Regions from separate parts of the Legionella sp. 227 genome, predicted to be linked through region 2. Evidence: riboswitches for the same ligand, from Rfam matches in the RefSeq annotation. Region 2 holds a riboswitch; the other holds the start of a gene.

Region 1 (4,430 bases), 830 kb from region 2:
TTATCTTACTTTGCATGTTGGGGCTGGGACATTTAGACCTGTTCGTTGCGATAACATCAAAGATCATAAAATGCATAGCGAGCGATTTACAATAAGTCCTGAATTATGTGCTGCGGTACATGCTACAAAGGCTGCAGGAAATAGGGTAATTGCCGTCGGTACAACTGCTATGCGAAGTCTTGAGAGTGCGGTCCACAATGGAATACTAAGTCCCTGCAGTAGGGATACAGACATCTTTATTTACCCAGGCTATGAGTTTAAGATTTGTGATGGATTAATGACCAATTTTCACTTACCTGAATCGACTTTATTAATGCTGGTTTCCGCTTTTATTGGTCATAAACAAGCAATGATGCTTTATCAAGAAGCAATTGAAAAGAAGTACCGGTTCTTTAGTTATGGTGATACCAGTTTATTGCTGTAAATCAGATAACCGTTCACCAAAAGCTATATTTGGCACAGGTTGAAACGATCTCAATTAAAAAATGCTCATATTGATGTATGCTGCGCTTTTTTGAATCGAGCTCCTTCCAACCTGAACTCAAATCTGACTTTTTCCCTAAAGCACTCAAAATTTTGGTGAATGGATAATAAATCAGGAGATTAGAAATGTTGACTGCAGTACAGAATTTTATACCTGTTTTAACTTCAGAAGCAGGTGCGTGTCTTACAACAGCAAATTGGCACGAAGCAAAAGTAATGGCAGCATCTTATTCTCTAGAGAGCCTGTTGTATAAACCTGGCCAGGATGCGCTCAAAAAAATATCCGATATATCCCATTATCTCGTTTGGCCAGGTGTTATCGTGCTGAATGCAGCATCGCTTGTGGCGAATAAAGAGGGAATTTTTACGCTTAAATCACCTTATGATGGTTCTAGAATAAAATTTACTGTGGGAGAGTTGCTCCATCTTATTCAGCACTTAAAGCCCAATGCAGTCATTTTACCCCAAAACATCATGCAGGATTTTCCACAAATTTGGGATAATTGGAATGATGCAATTGTTCCATTTATGCATGTTAATGACTTAAAGAAACACGAAGTAATTAAGCCGCATGGAGTTTATTTTAATGTTTTGAATGAGGTGGATTGGGAACAATTAAATCGGTGGTCGCATGTACCGCGCTATATTATGGGTCGTTTTGACTCCGAATTAATATGGCGCTTGCGTGATCAAGGTATAGGATTTATTGAGACCGATGAACCTGCACAAGCAGCGATGCAAGGAAAGGTATACAGCCGTGCAGGGGATGTGGATTTAACGGATTCAAAAACACAAATGCAATTTGAACTCATTGATGCTGATTGCGCGTGTCCTACTTGTTCGCAACGATTTACGCGCGCTTATCTGCATCATTTATTGCAACATACTCCTTTATTATGTCAGCGATTTTTGATTCAGCATAATGTGTTTTATGTGCAGAATGATAAATAGATTTTTACCCTCACCCCAGCCCCTCTCCCGATAACGGGAGAAGGGATTTTTTTATATTTTGCCTCAAAAGATGCCTTCTCACCATGGGGAGAAGGTGCCCGTCAGCACGGATGAGGGTTGTTCTTATTATAATGTTTGACAGTTTTTTCCATAACAGCTAGCATTACCAACAATTGATGGCGCGGGGTGTCGTGATAAACGTCTGAGAAATACCCGTTGAACTTGATCTGGTTCATACCAGCGTAAGAACGCCTTAAAACTGAATTTCATTTGAGAACAGTTGAGCTTTTGAATGGCCTGTCATGGTGCATTTGCTCTTATTTGCGAGTGATTCCCAACAGTTCTAATGAAGGTTAACTTCTTCAATTTAGTCTTTACGCGATATCTTTAGCCATCCTTTATTTTATTAATTAATCTAAGGAGCTATGGCATGAACGCATTATCTACAAGAACAACTTTATTACTCAATTGGTATGCAAACCCATACCATACCCCAATTTTTGTTGCTCATTCATTGGGTTATTACCAACAAGAAGGCATAAAACTTGCAATTTTGGAGCCTAGTGATCCCAGTGATGTGACAGAAATTGTAGGTATGGGGCATGTTGATTTTGGCGTTAAAGCCATGATTCATACTTTAGCCGCTCGTGCAAAAGGTTATCCTGTCACATCAATTGGAACGCTATTGGATGAACCTCCTACTGGGCTTATCGCACTTAAGTCCAGTGGCATTACTTCATTTCAAGATATTGTTGGTAAACGGGTAGGGTATATTGGTGAGTTCGGCAAAATCATTATTGATAATTTGGCACAATTGGCTGGTATTGATTCTGCAAGCTATGAAACAGTCCGTATTGGCATGAATGTTACTGATGCAATTTGTCGTGACATTATTGATACTGGCATTGGTTTTATTAATTTCCAAAAAGTTGAATTGGAGCATCTGCGTGGTGAAACAGTATTTTTACGCCTGGATCAGCTAGCTGGTCTAGGTTGCTGCTGTTTTTGCTCCATTCAGTTTATTGTGCCAGAAAGGATGTTAAAAAATCCTGAAACCATTAAAGGTTTTCTCAAAGCCACACAACGTGGAGCAGCGTTTACTACCGAAAATCCAGATGAAGCTTATGAACTCTTATGTAAAACAAAGCCCCAGTTACGAACGCCCATGTATCATACGATTTTTATTCGTAGTTTACCCTTTTTCTCGCGCACGCTTTTGAATGTAGAACGTGATTGGAATAAGGTAGGACGTTTTGGCAAGCATTTAGGAGTGATTGATGATTCTTTCTCAGTGCATTCCTGTTATACAAATGAGCTGCTGCCCAAGATGCCTCATTCTGATTTAGAGCCTATCGCATGTTGTGTGGGTGAATAATTGTGGGTTAGGCCTTGGCCCAACTTTAGAAAATTTAAGCAGTTTGGTATTGATCTTATTGTTTATCGTTGGGACAAGGCTCAACCTACGGTAGGTTATTTTTGAGTGATTTTAATTAAATGAAAAATGTTGCTGTTGTTGGTGCTGGAATCATGGGGTGTTTGCTGGCTTTGCGGTTACACAATGATGGATGGCAGGTAACCCTATTTGAGGCAGAAAGCGCGTTCAATAATTGCAGCTACGCCGCTGCAGGTTTATTGGCACCTTGGTCTGAGCTTGATAAAGCGGAGCATGTAATTTTCAAGTTGGGAATGGAGTCCGTTGCTGGATTATGGAAGTCTATTTTGCATCAATTAACGGAACCTGTGTATTTTCGTCAAAAAGGTTCTCTTGTAGTGCACCACCCTCAAGACAAAGCAGAATGGCAGCAGTTCAGTACACGGATTGTCAATAAATTAAGTGACTCATGTTATCAAGTGCTCACTCAAGATTCTCTGGGGCAGCTTGAACCGGAGCTGAATCATTTCCAGGCAGGGTATTATTTCCCCAAAGAAGCGCAACTCGATAATCAGAGTTTATTGCTGGCACTCAAAAAACATCTTTGCCAGCAAGGAGTCGTTTGGCGGGACCAAACTTATGTTTCTTGCATCCATTCAGGCAAAGTAGAAACAGCAAAGGAGTCCTATTTATTTGATTTTGTTTTTGATTGCCGGGGTCTTGGAGCAAAAAACACGTTTACCAATTTACGTGGGCTTCGCGGGGAACTTATCTGGTTGCATGCACCTGAAGTTCAATTGCAAAGACCCATACGCTTTTTGCATCCAAGATACACTATTTATATTGCTCCTCGTCCTAATTCTTATTACCTTATCGGAGCCAGCGAATTGGAGACAGAAGACTCCAGTCCAATTTCAGTACGAACGACACTTGAACTATTAACAGCTGCTTACTATGTACATCGAGGTTTTGCTGAAGCACGAATCATTAAAACGGTGACGCACTGTCGTCCCACTTTAGTGCATCATCAGCCGCGTATAAAATATGCAAAGCAACTGATTGCGGTAAATGGACTTTATCGTCATGGATTTTTAATAGCCCCGGCATTGGTAGAGGAAATTTTACGTGGACTAAAGAGCAATAAAAAAGACATTTATTATCCTGAGCTCTGGGAGGCTTATTGATGATCATTTATATAAATGATGAACCACTAACTGTAGATGCATCCAGTACGCTACAGGCAATACTTGAACAGAAGAACGGTATTGCCGCACATGTGGCAATCGCAATTAATAATCAGTTTATCCCCAAATCGATGTTTGCGGAGACTACCTTATGCGAGGGAGACCGTATTGATCTCATCGTGCCGATGCAAGGAGGGTAATCATGTGGCATTTAGCAGATAAGCTTTTAACAAGTCGGTTGCTTTTGGGGACTGCGGGTTATCCATCACTTGAGGTAATGACCGATGCGGTACGGGCCTCGAAAGCGGAGGTAATTACCGTTTCTCTGAAACGACAAATGGCCAGTGGTACAGGTAGCGATTTATTTTGGCAAACCATTCAGTCTTTGAATTGTTGTTTACTGCCCAATACTGCTGGTTGTCGTGATGCACAAACTGCGA
Region 2 (4,430 bases):
AATATGGAATAAATTTTTGCATACTTTTGGGTAGCCTCCATCGCTGTAACACCCCAATCTTGGTATACGACTTCAACCTCAGGAGGCGGATCAGATCTTTTTTTCGCCCAAGAAGTTAAATTTGCGGTTGCTGTCTTTTTTAATTCCTCTAATTTTTTATAATCAGTTATTGTACTTAAAGTTTTGCCCATGCTTTCATGACGCCAACGCTCACCAGAAAGAGCACCTTTGAACAAATTGGGTTTATGTGCTTCATGAACACCAAAAATGGCAGCATGCTCTACTGCATGACTAGCGCTGGGAGATTTTCCTCTAAAAAATTTTAGCAACATAATTCACAAACCCTTATTTTTTGGACTCAATGTGTCTCTTTGAAGAGCTAGAGCGCTCTGAATCAATATCTTAAAATCAATGCATCAAACGAACAGGCTACAAAAATTCAAATATAGGGTTCTGGGAAGGACCATATATCCATACATTCCTATCAAAATTAGAGTAGAAAACCTCTCATTCTATTCGCAGACGAATTCACCTGGCTATATATTGATAATAGTGTATATGATTTGGAATTCAAGAGCAGCACGTAGGTCTCCATTTGTTGACCGATATGAAACACGGAATTGATTTATCTGACTCGTTCCACTGGTTTATTCTTAAGAGAGTAACGAAAAACAAGCTTGAATTAGAAAATTTTTAGTATTTAGTTGAATTTATATTCCTTAAGCCTTAAATAAGTTATATTAAGAGAATCATAGAACAAGGAGCGTTTATATGATGAAAAATTTAATAAAAAATGGGATTGGGTTCATTATATTTTCTTTTGCAATTCAAGCCATCGCCAAGGATACGATCAGTGTTCAAGTAAAAACCGATGAGAAGACAGCTGCTGCTTTGGGGTTTACTGTGGAGGGTAAAAAATCGGGGGCTCGCGGGAAGTCCTATTCAGGCAAAGGACCTGCAAATAAAGTATATATCTTTGGTTATCGAAAAAATTCAGCATTTGGTCCAGACATTTTATGTGGTTCCCAAAAGCTAGCAAAAGACAGTATTGTGACTTTAGTGACTACAGGAGATCATTGCTCCATTGAAATCGATTAGGGGCTGCCTACCATTCTCCGATAATCGGGTTTTTCAGGATCATTGTCTGTCTTTATGGATTAGCGAACATGAGCCCCGCATCCTCAATCATTTGCTCATATATCAAAACCAAAACCGAGCCTTGATGAATTTCCAAAACAATGTCAGATAGTCGTGTTCGATTGAAACACGAAGTTTTTCCTGGAAAATAAAGTTGCGAATGATTGAGCTCCCATTGAAGCCCTTTTGAAGAAATAGTTGCTGTGGGTATTCCGATTAATGAAATTTTTGTATGCATGGGTAATGAGCACCCCATACTTGATTTTTCATTTAAAACAAAGCCGCGTATGGGGGGCGCATACAAAAGACAATTTGTTTCCATAAAAATATTTATGTTATTCAACACATGATCCAAATGCCCGCCATTGATTCCTACAATGATGGCAGGTAATAAATCATTCTCTTTTAAATAGTGCATCGCTTTTTGATAATCACTAAAATTTTGATCGGCTGAATGAAGAAAAGGATGGTTTTCTAAGAGAGATGGTCGAACAGAATCCAAATCCCCAGTAATTAAGTGCGGGCTAATTCCACGCTCTAATAAACTATTGGCCGCCCCATCTGCTGCGATAATGGGCATGTTCAATGTTTTGAAGAATGATGACTCAGGTAATTCTCCGTTGAGGCATAGAATCGATCGATAGCCTGTTAAATTAATTACATCGTGCATCATAATGTCTTTTTAAAAGAATAAGCAGCACACTGACAATCAAACCTACTGCATTAGAACTGATCACAAAAAATGAATCCGTACTGCTCCCATAAATAATCCAAGCTAGAGAACATATGAAGTAATTAACCAACATGAGCATGGAAAGATCATGAGTTGATCGTGTTTTTAAGGATTTGATAATTTGCGGCAATAAGCCGATAAAAGAAGTAATAAAAGCAATAATACCTGAGAGCATAACTATAGACACATTTTCCTCCGCTCAGACGAATGAGATCAGGTTCAAAGGGTTGGTTCATCCTCTCAGCCACAACGGGCACCCCTAATGTACGAACAATATTTTACCATGAAGGGTAAAAGCTGAAAAGTAAATCCTCTCAATGCTTCATTACTTGAACATGTTACTTGCTCTCGCGTCATTTTGTCTTCATTTAATCCAGAAAAATTCATTAGCTTACAATCTAGTTGTTTTTAATGACAAGTGAAATAAAAACACTCTAACAAAACATAAAAAATACTAAATGCTAAGGTTTTGTTAAGGTTGGTGTTTTAAAATATAGCTCATAAATTGGTCAGTCAGAGGATTCATTTTATGGGTAAGGTTATTGTTATTCACGCTAATTGTCATAATCCAACTGCAAAAGGTGATTTTGCTTTCGCAGGTAATATTGCCAAGGATGTTGTTCGCGAGCTCGAAAAACAGGGAGTTAAGGATATTGATGTCGTTTTAGTCAGTACGCTTGATGGGGTTCCTCGATTTAAAAGTATGTACGGCAATACAGTTAAGGGTCGTTTATCAATAGAGGGGACTGATGTTGGACTGTCTTCCTTGGAAGAGTTTGATGCCGTTGAAAATACAGTGGTAGCCTTTATCGATGCCAATCGTTGCAAGTATTCAGCAGCTAATCTTGTGAAGCGAGTTCTTTCTCCTGACAGTAAATTCATATTTGTAGGGAATGTAAACCAGGAGGCCTTTGCAGATATCTTCATGCAAACCTTATACCGTATGCAAGCCAAAATGAATCAACCCGGGCTTTATGAATCATTTAGTGATCAGGATATGTTGATTGGCAGTGCAGGTATTGGCCAGGACCGTTTAGGCTTACCTACCATTACTAAAGCAGAAGATTTACCGGCATTAAGTAATCCTGAGAAAGCCTCACTTCCGACAGGTAAATATGGTTTTATGTATCTTGCCGCAGTAGATTCTTCTAAAGATTATAAATTAATTGCACAATACATTAAGTTGAGTGGTCAAGATAAATATGTTCTTGTCGGGGATTTTGGCAGTAATAAATCGGATATCAAATATGCGTACGATCATGATACGACATTGCCTACTTCCAAGTCGCTGCCAGCAATCGAATACCATCAAAGCTTACCCAATGTAGTAATGCGCCAAACCGTTGCTAATTCATCAGGCGATTTGGTTTTGTCAACGGGTGTTACCAGTACTTTGGAAGCAATGAGGGATAAAAAGCTGACCTATTATCAAGATATGTCAAACAATACCGAATTTGTTGCAGCTTATTTAATTGCTGTGAAATCACTTGTTTCAAGTGATACTTCCTTATTTGGTGCCATGCCGCAGATGATTATCGAATTATCAAGCCTGCTTTTTGCTAAGAAGCCACTAAGCCGGGTTGATATGGAGCGTACCCATGAGCTGTTAGAAATCTCTTCTATAAGCTCCAGATTAGTGGACACGAATCAAACCATTATGGATCAAGCCAGTGGAAAACTCGCCCCAAAACTGCTTACTTTTTTGGGTGAGTCACGTAAGACACAAGATGCAGTTCAACTGGCTAACGTCTGTGCTTCATTACGTAAAACGGGTGAATTAGGTAGTCCAGTGCACGATCAGGCGCTAAGAAGAGCGGCAACTTGGGGGCGATTATTTGAACTTAAGGTTCTCATTAAATCAATGTCGAAATCGGATTTAGATAAAACAGATTCTACTTATAAACGCACAGCTCTGCATTGGGCCGTTTCCGGCAAAAATTTGGATTGCGCGCGCGCATTAGTGAACGCTGGGGCAGCTTTAGATCTTCAGGATAACTTGGGTCAAACGGCGCTACATAAGGCAGTGGCAGGGGGTGACCGAGAAATGATTAAAATGCTTATAGAGGCGGGTGCTTCTGTAGATATTCCTGATACGTCGCACCATAGTCCTAAAGATTGTGCCCCAGATAGTGGCGTCTTAGCATTTATTAATCATTGTCATTCACATCGGGCAGAAAGCAAAGTGAGTAAATTGGTAAACATCTAAAACATCAAAAAAATCATAGAATAGTTTTTCACCTCAAGGTTGGGGATCTTAAAAGTCCCCAATCTTTCTACGTACGGACATAATTTGTCCTCATTTAATGCAATTTTCTGGGTAAAATTGGTGCAATAAGTCATATTTTTTTCATCTGTTCAAAAGGCTTTCTTTTTTGCATAATGGGCTGCGATGTTAGTTTGGTTAAAATATTTTCTTTCTAAATTGACATTAGAGTTGATTATTAATCCTTAAAGACATGTTCCTTGAGGATGTTTTTCAAATAAGGAATAAAAATGAAAAAAATTGCTTTGTTAATCATGGGATGGACTTTAATGGGTTTGGCTGTAGCTGCAAACAACC

Evidence for each region. Region 2 has a riboswitch for thiamine pyrophosphate ahead of ACF8MK_RS03410 (SemiSWEET family sugar transporter). Riboswitches for the same ligand answer to the same signal wherever they lie in the genome.
Region 1: linked by a shared signal. The riboswitch ahead of ACF8MK_RS16720 (ABC transporter substrate-binding protein) and the one ahead of ACF8MK_RS03410 (SemiSWEET family sugar transporter) in region 2 are both predicted to bind thiamine pyrophosphate.

Annotation. Positions count from the first base shown of each region.
Region 1 is NZ_CP171154.1:3,866,262-3,870,691, reverse strand. Features, by position in the region: gene queA (tRNA preQ1(34) S-adenosylmethionine ribosyltransferase-isomerase QueA) at 1-424, shown strand, start outside; gene ACF8MK_RS16725 (tRNA-guanine transglycosylase) at 610-1,434, shown strand; TPP riboswitch at 1,607-1,700, shown strand; gene ACF8MK_RS16720 (ABC transporter substrate-binding protein) at 1,865-2,809, shown strand; gene thiO (glycine oxidase ThiO) at 2,929-3,990, shown strand; gene thiS (sulfur carrier protein ThiS) at 3,990-4,190, shown strand; gene ACF8MK_RS16705 (thiazole synthase) at 4,193-4,430, shown strand, end outside.
Region 2 is NZ_CP171154.1:786,778-791,207, reverse strand. Features, by position in the region: gene ACF8MK_RS03425 (poly(ADP-ribose) glycohydrolase domain-containing protein) at 1-332, opposite strand, end outside; gene ACF8MK_RS03420 (hypothetical protein) at 772-1,098, shown strand; gene ACF8MK_RS03415 (thiamine diphosphokinase) at 1,151-1,807, opposite strand; gene ACF8MK_RS03410 (SemiSWEET family sugar transporter) at 1,791-2,057, opposite strand; TPP riboswitch at 2,044-2,141, opposite strand; gene ankY (Dot/Icm T4SS effector AnkY/LegA9) at 2,400-4,076, shown strand; gene ACF8MK_RS03400 (hypothetical protein) at 4,364-4,430, shown strand, end outside.